DNA from 3 places in the Peribacillus sp. FSL E2-0159 genome. Region 2 is predicted to be linked to each of the others. Evidence: riboswitches for the same ligand, from Rfam matches in the RefSeq annotation. Region 2 holds a riboswitch; each other region holds the start of a gene.
The links. Region 2 has a riboswitch for S-adenosylmethionine ahead of mmuP (S-methylmethionine permease). Riboswitches for the same ligand answer to the same signal wherever they lie in the genome.

Region 1 (2,205 bases), 150 kb from region 2:
ATATTGAAGGGCATGAGCATCAAGCCGCAAATATGACCTTTTTATTTTCATTCAGAGACGATGAAGTCAACTGGTGAATTTATTAAACCCGAGTGTAAGATTTGACTTATATTTTTCAGACTATTACGATAAATGCATACTGCAAGAAATGCTTCACGAAAATTTTATCTGGAAATCATGTAACATTGGAGGGGTATTAAATGAGCGATATCGTAATTTTATCAGGAAGTCCCGCTAAACCATCAAGAACGGACATTTCACTAAAACATATTCAATCATTAATTGAAAACGAAGGATTTACCACAGCTTATTTCTCAATTACGGATTTCTCAGCAGATGATTTATTTCAAGGGAAATATAATAGCGAAGATATCTTAAAGCTTTCAGAGAGAATTCAAGCAGCTAGAGGAATCATTATTGGTTCACCGGTTTATAAGGCTTCTTATACAGGTGTATTGAAAGCCTTGATTGATTTGCTGCCAGAAGGAGCATTTAAGGGTAAGCCAGTGCTGCCAATCATGATTGGTGGAAGTAACAGGCATCTATTGGCGATTGACTATGCGCTTAAACCATTAATTTCAATATTAAAAGGTGAGCCGCTGCAGGGCATTTATTTTGTTGATAAGGAAATAGATAAACAGAATTCAGAAAAACCGATTAATGATTTGCATTTAATTGATCGCGTCCAGAGTCAAGTTCAAGAATTTGTAGAAGCGATACAGTTAAGAAATTAATGACTTCAAGTAATCCTTTCTACAAAAGGACCGGAATTCGAGAAATTAATTTTTCAAGTAAGGACATGCGTCAATAATAGGTTTTTTATGAAAATAGACTTAATTTTTTGGAGACCTTATCTAAAAAGACGAGTCTATTTTCGTATTTATATGAACATAAAATCAAAAATTGAATAGTGTGTATAAAAATAACAGTTCATCCATAATATTAAACCAAGTTATTTTATAAGAAAACTCCATTGACAAGGATTAAATATATGTTAATATTTAAAATAATAAAACTTATCCAGAGCGACGGAGGGAATTGGCCCTTTGAAGTCCAGCAACCTGCATGATGGATGCAAGGTGCTACCTCCAACAAAATGTTGATCATTTTGGAAGATAAGGTAAAGATATTTACCTTGGGATCTTTCCATCATGGAAAGATTTTTGTTTTTTTTGAAAAATTGTATGCAAACCATAACAATGTAAGGTTGTATGGAATTATATAAATCTAAGAAATTCATTTAATCACCGTTGAAAATAAAATATTCGCGGATTTTCTTAAAGGAGGAACTGGTTTGGATAAAGAGAATCAGCTTGAAGAAATATTTGAACGACTTCAAGAAATGCTTAATTCAATGAAATATGGATCCATTACACTTATTGTCCAGGATGGTAAAATCATTCAAATGGAAAGAAATGAAAAATTAAGAATTAAATAAGGTATCTGCTGACTAGAAAAACTAGAGGCGGGTTTAACTGATATAAAGAGAGTATTGGTTAGATTCGTCTCTTTTTCCTAGAATCAAATAAGCCGGAGAAGATTACAACGGGTATTGATCAACAGTTACTCTAACCTGATACAGCAAGTTTTTAGAGGGGGCTACAAAGTTGGCTGCATTAATAAACTATGACAATTTCAACACAGGGGATTTACCTGTATTTCCTGAAGACAGTGAGACAAAAGGAGCTTTGGAAGTTCTGCAATGGGCGAATGACCATTATGGAAACAAACTGATTTATGCTTGTAGTTTTGGTATTGAAGGCATCGTGCTTACGGATTTATTGGCGAAGGTCAATCCATCGGCAAAAATAGTTTTCCTTGATACAGATGTTCATTTTGAGGAAACTTACCAATTGATCGAGCAAGTGAAAAAGCGATATCCAAAGCTTTCGATCGAAATGAAGAAACCTGACTTGACGCTTGAGGAACAAGCAGCGGAATATGGGGATGAATTATGGCTTAGTGATTCCAATAAGTGCTGTAACATCCGTAAAATCATTCCGCTTACCGATGTGCTTTCAAAGGCAACAGCCTGGCTTTCGGGACTGCGGAGGGAGCAATCCGAAACAAGGGCTCTGACCGAGTATATCAATAAGGATAATAAGTTCAAGTCAGTTAAAATATGTCCACTCATACATTGGACGTGGAAAGATGTTTGGCGCTACGCCCATAAAAACGGACTTCCATATAATATCCTGCATGATA
Region 2 (2,205 bases):
TCCAAACTACAACCACGGCTAGTCCAGAAATGGATACAAGCACTATGTATACAGTATCCGGTGCAATGATACTCGAGAAAAGGGCTAAACCACCGCCCACCATACTGAAAATGACTGCATTTACCGGAACACCCCGTTTTGTCAATTTTGCAAATATTGGTGATATAGTTTTCTTATCTGCAAGTGACCAAAGCATCCTGGATGAGGCATATAGTCCTGAGTTTGCAGCAGACAAAATGGCAGTTAATATAACAAAGTTCATAATATCCGCTGCATATGGCACTCCGATCCGTTCCAGAACTGTAACAAAGGGGCTCTCTGATACACTTGCATCCGAAATAGGCAATAATGCGGATAATACAACGATGGTTCCTACAAAAAAGATAATCAATCTCCATAATGTCATACGGATTGCCTTTGGTATCGTTTTTTCTGGATTCACAGTTTCTCCAGCTGCAATTCCGATTAATTCAGTTCCAGAAAATGCGAAATTCACTGCGAGCATCGTCATTAGAATGGCAAAAGCGCCATTCGGAAATAAACCTGCACTTGTAAAATTGGAAAATAACGGAGCAGATTGTGAATTAATTATTGGAATAAAACCTACCATTGCCGCAGCTCCCAGAATAATAAATATCACAATAGCAAATACCTTTATAGACGCAAACCAGAATTCGGATTCAGCGAAAAACTTAACGGTCCACACATTTAATGCCAAGACCAAAATGGCAAATAGAGCACTCCATATCCAGACACTTATTGATGGAAACCATCTCTGCATCAACAATCCTGCAGCCGTGAATTCCGAACCTAGTGCAACAGTCCAAGTTAGCCAATACAACCAGGCTACTGTATACCCTGTCCCTGGTCCGATGTATTTGGCTGCGTAGCTATGAAACGCACCTGTCTCGGGCATATGTACTGCCAGTTCACCTAGACATAGCATGACTAGATAAACCACTAATGCTCCAATCAGATACGAAAGGATGGTGCCAAACGGGCCAGCCTGGTGAATCGTATAACCTGAACTTAAGAATAAACCAGTTCCAATCACCCCGCCAAGCGATAGCATTATTATATGCCGTGCTTGCATTTGCCTTTGAAAATCATGCTTCCTTTTGTTCTCCATTCTTACTCTCCTTAATCTTGCATCCAGAAAAAACGAAAACGCACTCTAAAAAGAGTGCGCTACTGACAAATAAACACGTACGGTCTTATCTATCAAGGTTTCACCCTCTGGAATTAGCACAGTGTCTTTTTAGACCTGTTGCTGAGGTTTCATTGGGCCAGTCCCTCCACCTCTCTGGATAAGAAATTATTTTTTTATAACTTTATCAATCTATGAAAAATTTGTCAAGTTTTGTTTCGGTTGTAAAGACTTTCTTAAAATACTAACAATCATGGCACTTCCAGAATTAAAATGAGATGATTTCTATTTTTGGAACTGTCGCTCACCGTATTAAAATTGATGATAAAGCTAACCCGGATATTTTTGGTTTAAAAAATGACGACATCTTAAAAGATGACGCCATTTTTTTCTTTTCCCTTAAGGACGTTCTATTTCAAATAATTCTCCTAGTTTTGTATAAGTATGACCCGCTAATCTTGCTACAGGTTTTAGCCCATTCTGGTCAATTCGCCCATTATGGTAAATATCTTGCTCTATATGATAGCAGACTATTTTCCCTATCAATAAATCACAACCAGGTGTATTCTTGGAACCTGCCAATGGTATCGCATGCTCTAATGTACATTCAAAGCGTACCTTCGCTTCTTTCAATCCAGGTACGGATACCTTATCACTAACAGCTGGCGTGAAATTAGTAAGACCCAATTCACTTTCGTCAGATGGGAGTTCCTTGGCCGTTCGATTTGCATCAGCAACATTATTTTCATCCGTGATATGAACAACGAATTCACCTGTTTGAATTGCATTTCGGGCTGTGTCCTTTGAAACTCCTTCTTTCCGTTGAACAGAAATGGAAATCATCGGAGGATTGGAACTGACTATGTTGAAAAAGCTGAACGGCGCTATATTGATCGTACCGGTTTCGGATTGTGTCGTAACCAGGGCTATAGGTCTCGGTATAATGCTTCCAGTCAAAAACTTATAATTTTCCCGTTCAGTCAGACTTTCAGGATTAACTGAAATCATCTTCATTCCCTCTTTCATTCTTATATAAAGTTCTTATGAAACCATGAACC
Region 3 (2,205 bases), 2.1 Mb from region 2:
GGGCTTAAGCATAATTGCTCGAGAGGAACGAAGTTCGAGGCTTCTTTAATGCGTGCCTTAACAGCTTCCTTGTTTTCGATTTCTCCATTTTTTGAAGTGACGACTCCTAGGACGACACGGGCTCCGCCATTTGGTATGTATTCCAATGGTTTGAAGTCCCCTGAGCGTTGATCGTCGTACTCCAAGAAGAATCCATCGACTTTTTCTTTTGCCAATAAAGTTGGGGCTATACGGGCATAACTTCCTTCGAACGCCCATGTCGACTGGTAGTTTCCACGACATAGATGTGTAGTGACGACAAGGTCTTCTGGTTTGCCTTCCAATGCGCCATTAATGACGCGAAGTGCTAGATCAATTAATTGTTCCCTCGTATATTTTCCATCTTTGAATTGGAAATCTGGAGCTGAAAGTCTGGCAATATATACATCATCCAATTGAAGATAACGTACACCTGCTTCATAAAATGCTTTCAAAGCATGCTGATAGGCTTTGATGATATCATTTGCATAGTCTTCAATATTAGGATAGATGTCTTCATTATGAATGCCTGCAGCAAATAATTGATTCGGACTGGGAATCGTTTGCTTGGCAACGGCACGTCCGTTCACGATTTTGTTCAATTCAATGAAATCACGAATGAAGGGATGTTCAGGATTGAATGAAACCTTCCCAGTATTGCGAACGTTATATCTCTCTGTTTCCACACCATCGAATGTGAGACCTTTTTCAGTCACATATCCCTCGATGCCATTTAAATGTTCGAGGAAGTCAAAGTGCCACCATGTTCGTCTGAACTCACCGTCCGTAACGACCTCTAATCCAACTTCAATTTGTTTATCGACAATCCGATTGATTTCTTCGGTTTCAACTTCACGAAGCCGCTCTGCTGAAAGGGTACCTTCCCTAAATTGCTTTCTGGCAATATGTAAACGTTCCGGTCTTAATAAACTTCCGACGTGATCGGCCCTGAATGGTGCTTTCGTTAATGTGATTGACATGTTGCATTCCTTCTTTCCTTTTAAAAATAAAAAACCTCTTCTTAAAAAATAAGAAGAGGTGTTGGCAACAAAGCTATATACTCTTCTTATCTTCAAGTTTTTACACTTCTGGAATTAGCACAGTACATGAATAGTCTGTTGCTGAGGTATCAAAGGGCCAGTCCCTCCACCTCTCTGGATAAGAGTTGTCTATTAAATTAAGTATGACTATACAGGTAGTTTGTACAAAGGTCAAGCGTTGAAGGTGGAAGATTTTGAATATACCGATTATTAATTTGGGCAGAAATGTTAACTGCATCGGGGAACCTGGCATATGCTATAACCGACGTTTCATATGCATGGCAGGAGGGGAATGCGAGGATGAGTACATTCAGTCCATTCAAAAATGGCATACCGATAACGGTAACTGAAGCCATGATAGAGAGAATTGTAAAAATGAAATCAGATGGTCACGATATTAAAGTCGAGATTACGCCAAAGCATATCGTGCTTTCAGGAACGATGGAAGTGAAAAAAATGATGTTTAAGAAAAACGTAGCTTTCCGGATTACATTAAAACCGGTACACGTCGAAAATAGAACGATTTCATTTGAATTAGTGGGAATGGAACCGATTGACAGGAATTTCATCAATCAAAGGATATTTAACAGACCGCCATTTTTTGAATTTGAAAATAGAACGATCAAGATGAATGTTAATGCTTGGAACATCGTGAGAAAAATTCCGGTGGGCACAATTAAATCGTATGAACTCGTCGAAGGTGCATTGAAAATGAAACTTTCTTTATGATTTAAGGGGATATTTTACATACATCCTTACTGCAATCTATAAAGGGAGTGCCAGGTATGTTAGTGTTATGGTGACATTGGACATGAAAAAATGTGTTTGATAAATCAAGCTCTTTAAAATATACTAAATGACTTGAAGTTTTGAGTTTTTCTGGGAATGAGGAGGATAATAATGGATCAGAAGATTTTGCCTGCTTCAGCAAGCATGAAGGATTTCGAAAGATTTTTAGAAAGTTCCTATGAAATAGGTGTGTTTCTTGATTTGCATATATCACAATTGAAAAATGTAAGTATGATGGCAAAGCAGCATAATAAGAAAATGATTTATCATGTCGATTTGATTCATGGCATAAGAAGTGATGAGTACGCGACAGAATTCATATGTCAGGAATATAATCCCTATGGGCTGATTTCGACTA

Region 1: linked by a shared signal. The riboswitch ahead of NYE63_RS14795 (YezD family protein) and the one ahead of mmuP (S-methylmethionine permease) in region 2 are both predicted to bind S-adenosylmethionine.
Region 3: linked by a shared signal. The riboswitch ahead of NYE63_RS25775 (5-methyltetrahydropteroyltriglutamate--homocysteine S-methyltransferase) and the one ahead of mmuP (S-methylmethionine permease) in region 2 are both predicted to bind S-adenosylmethionine.

The regions. Positions count from the first base shown of each region.
Region 1 covers NZ_CP152053.1:3,034,063-3,036,267, reverse strand. The annotation lists gene ssuE (NADPH-dependent FMN reductase) at 201-734, shown strand; SAM riboswitch class I at 1,014-1,122, shown strand; gene NYE63_RS14795 (YezD family protein) at 1,295-1,438, shown strand; gene NYE63_RS14790 (phosphoadenylyl-sulfate reductase) at 1,608-2,205, shown strand, end outside.
Region 2 covers NZ_CP152053.1:3,179,582-3,181,786, forward strand. The annotation lists gene mmuP (S-methylmethionine permease) at 1-1,129, opposite strand, end outside; SAM riboswitch class I at 1,212-1,314, opposite strand; gene NYE63_RS15440 (flavin reductase family protein) at 1,547-2,155, opposite strand; gene NYE63_RS15445 (alpha/beta hydrolase) at 2,176-2,205, opposite strand, start outside.
Region 3 covers NZ_CP152053.1:5,261,144-5,263,348, reverse strand. The annotation lists gene NYE63_RS25775 (5-methyltetrahydropteroyltriglutamate--homocysteine S-methyltransferase) at 1-998, opposite strand, end outside; SAM riboswitch class I at 1,082-1,183, opposite strand; gene NYE63_RS25770 (hypothetical protein) at 1,359-1,787, shown strand; gene NYE63_RS25765 (glycerol-3-phosphate responsive antiterminator) at 1,959-2,205, shown strand, end outside.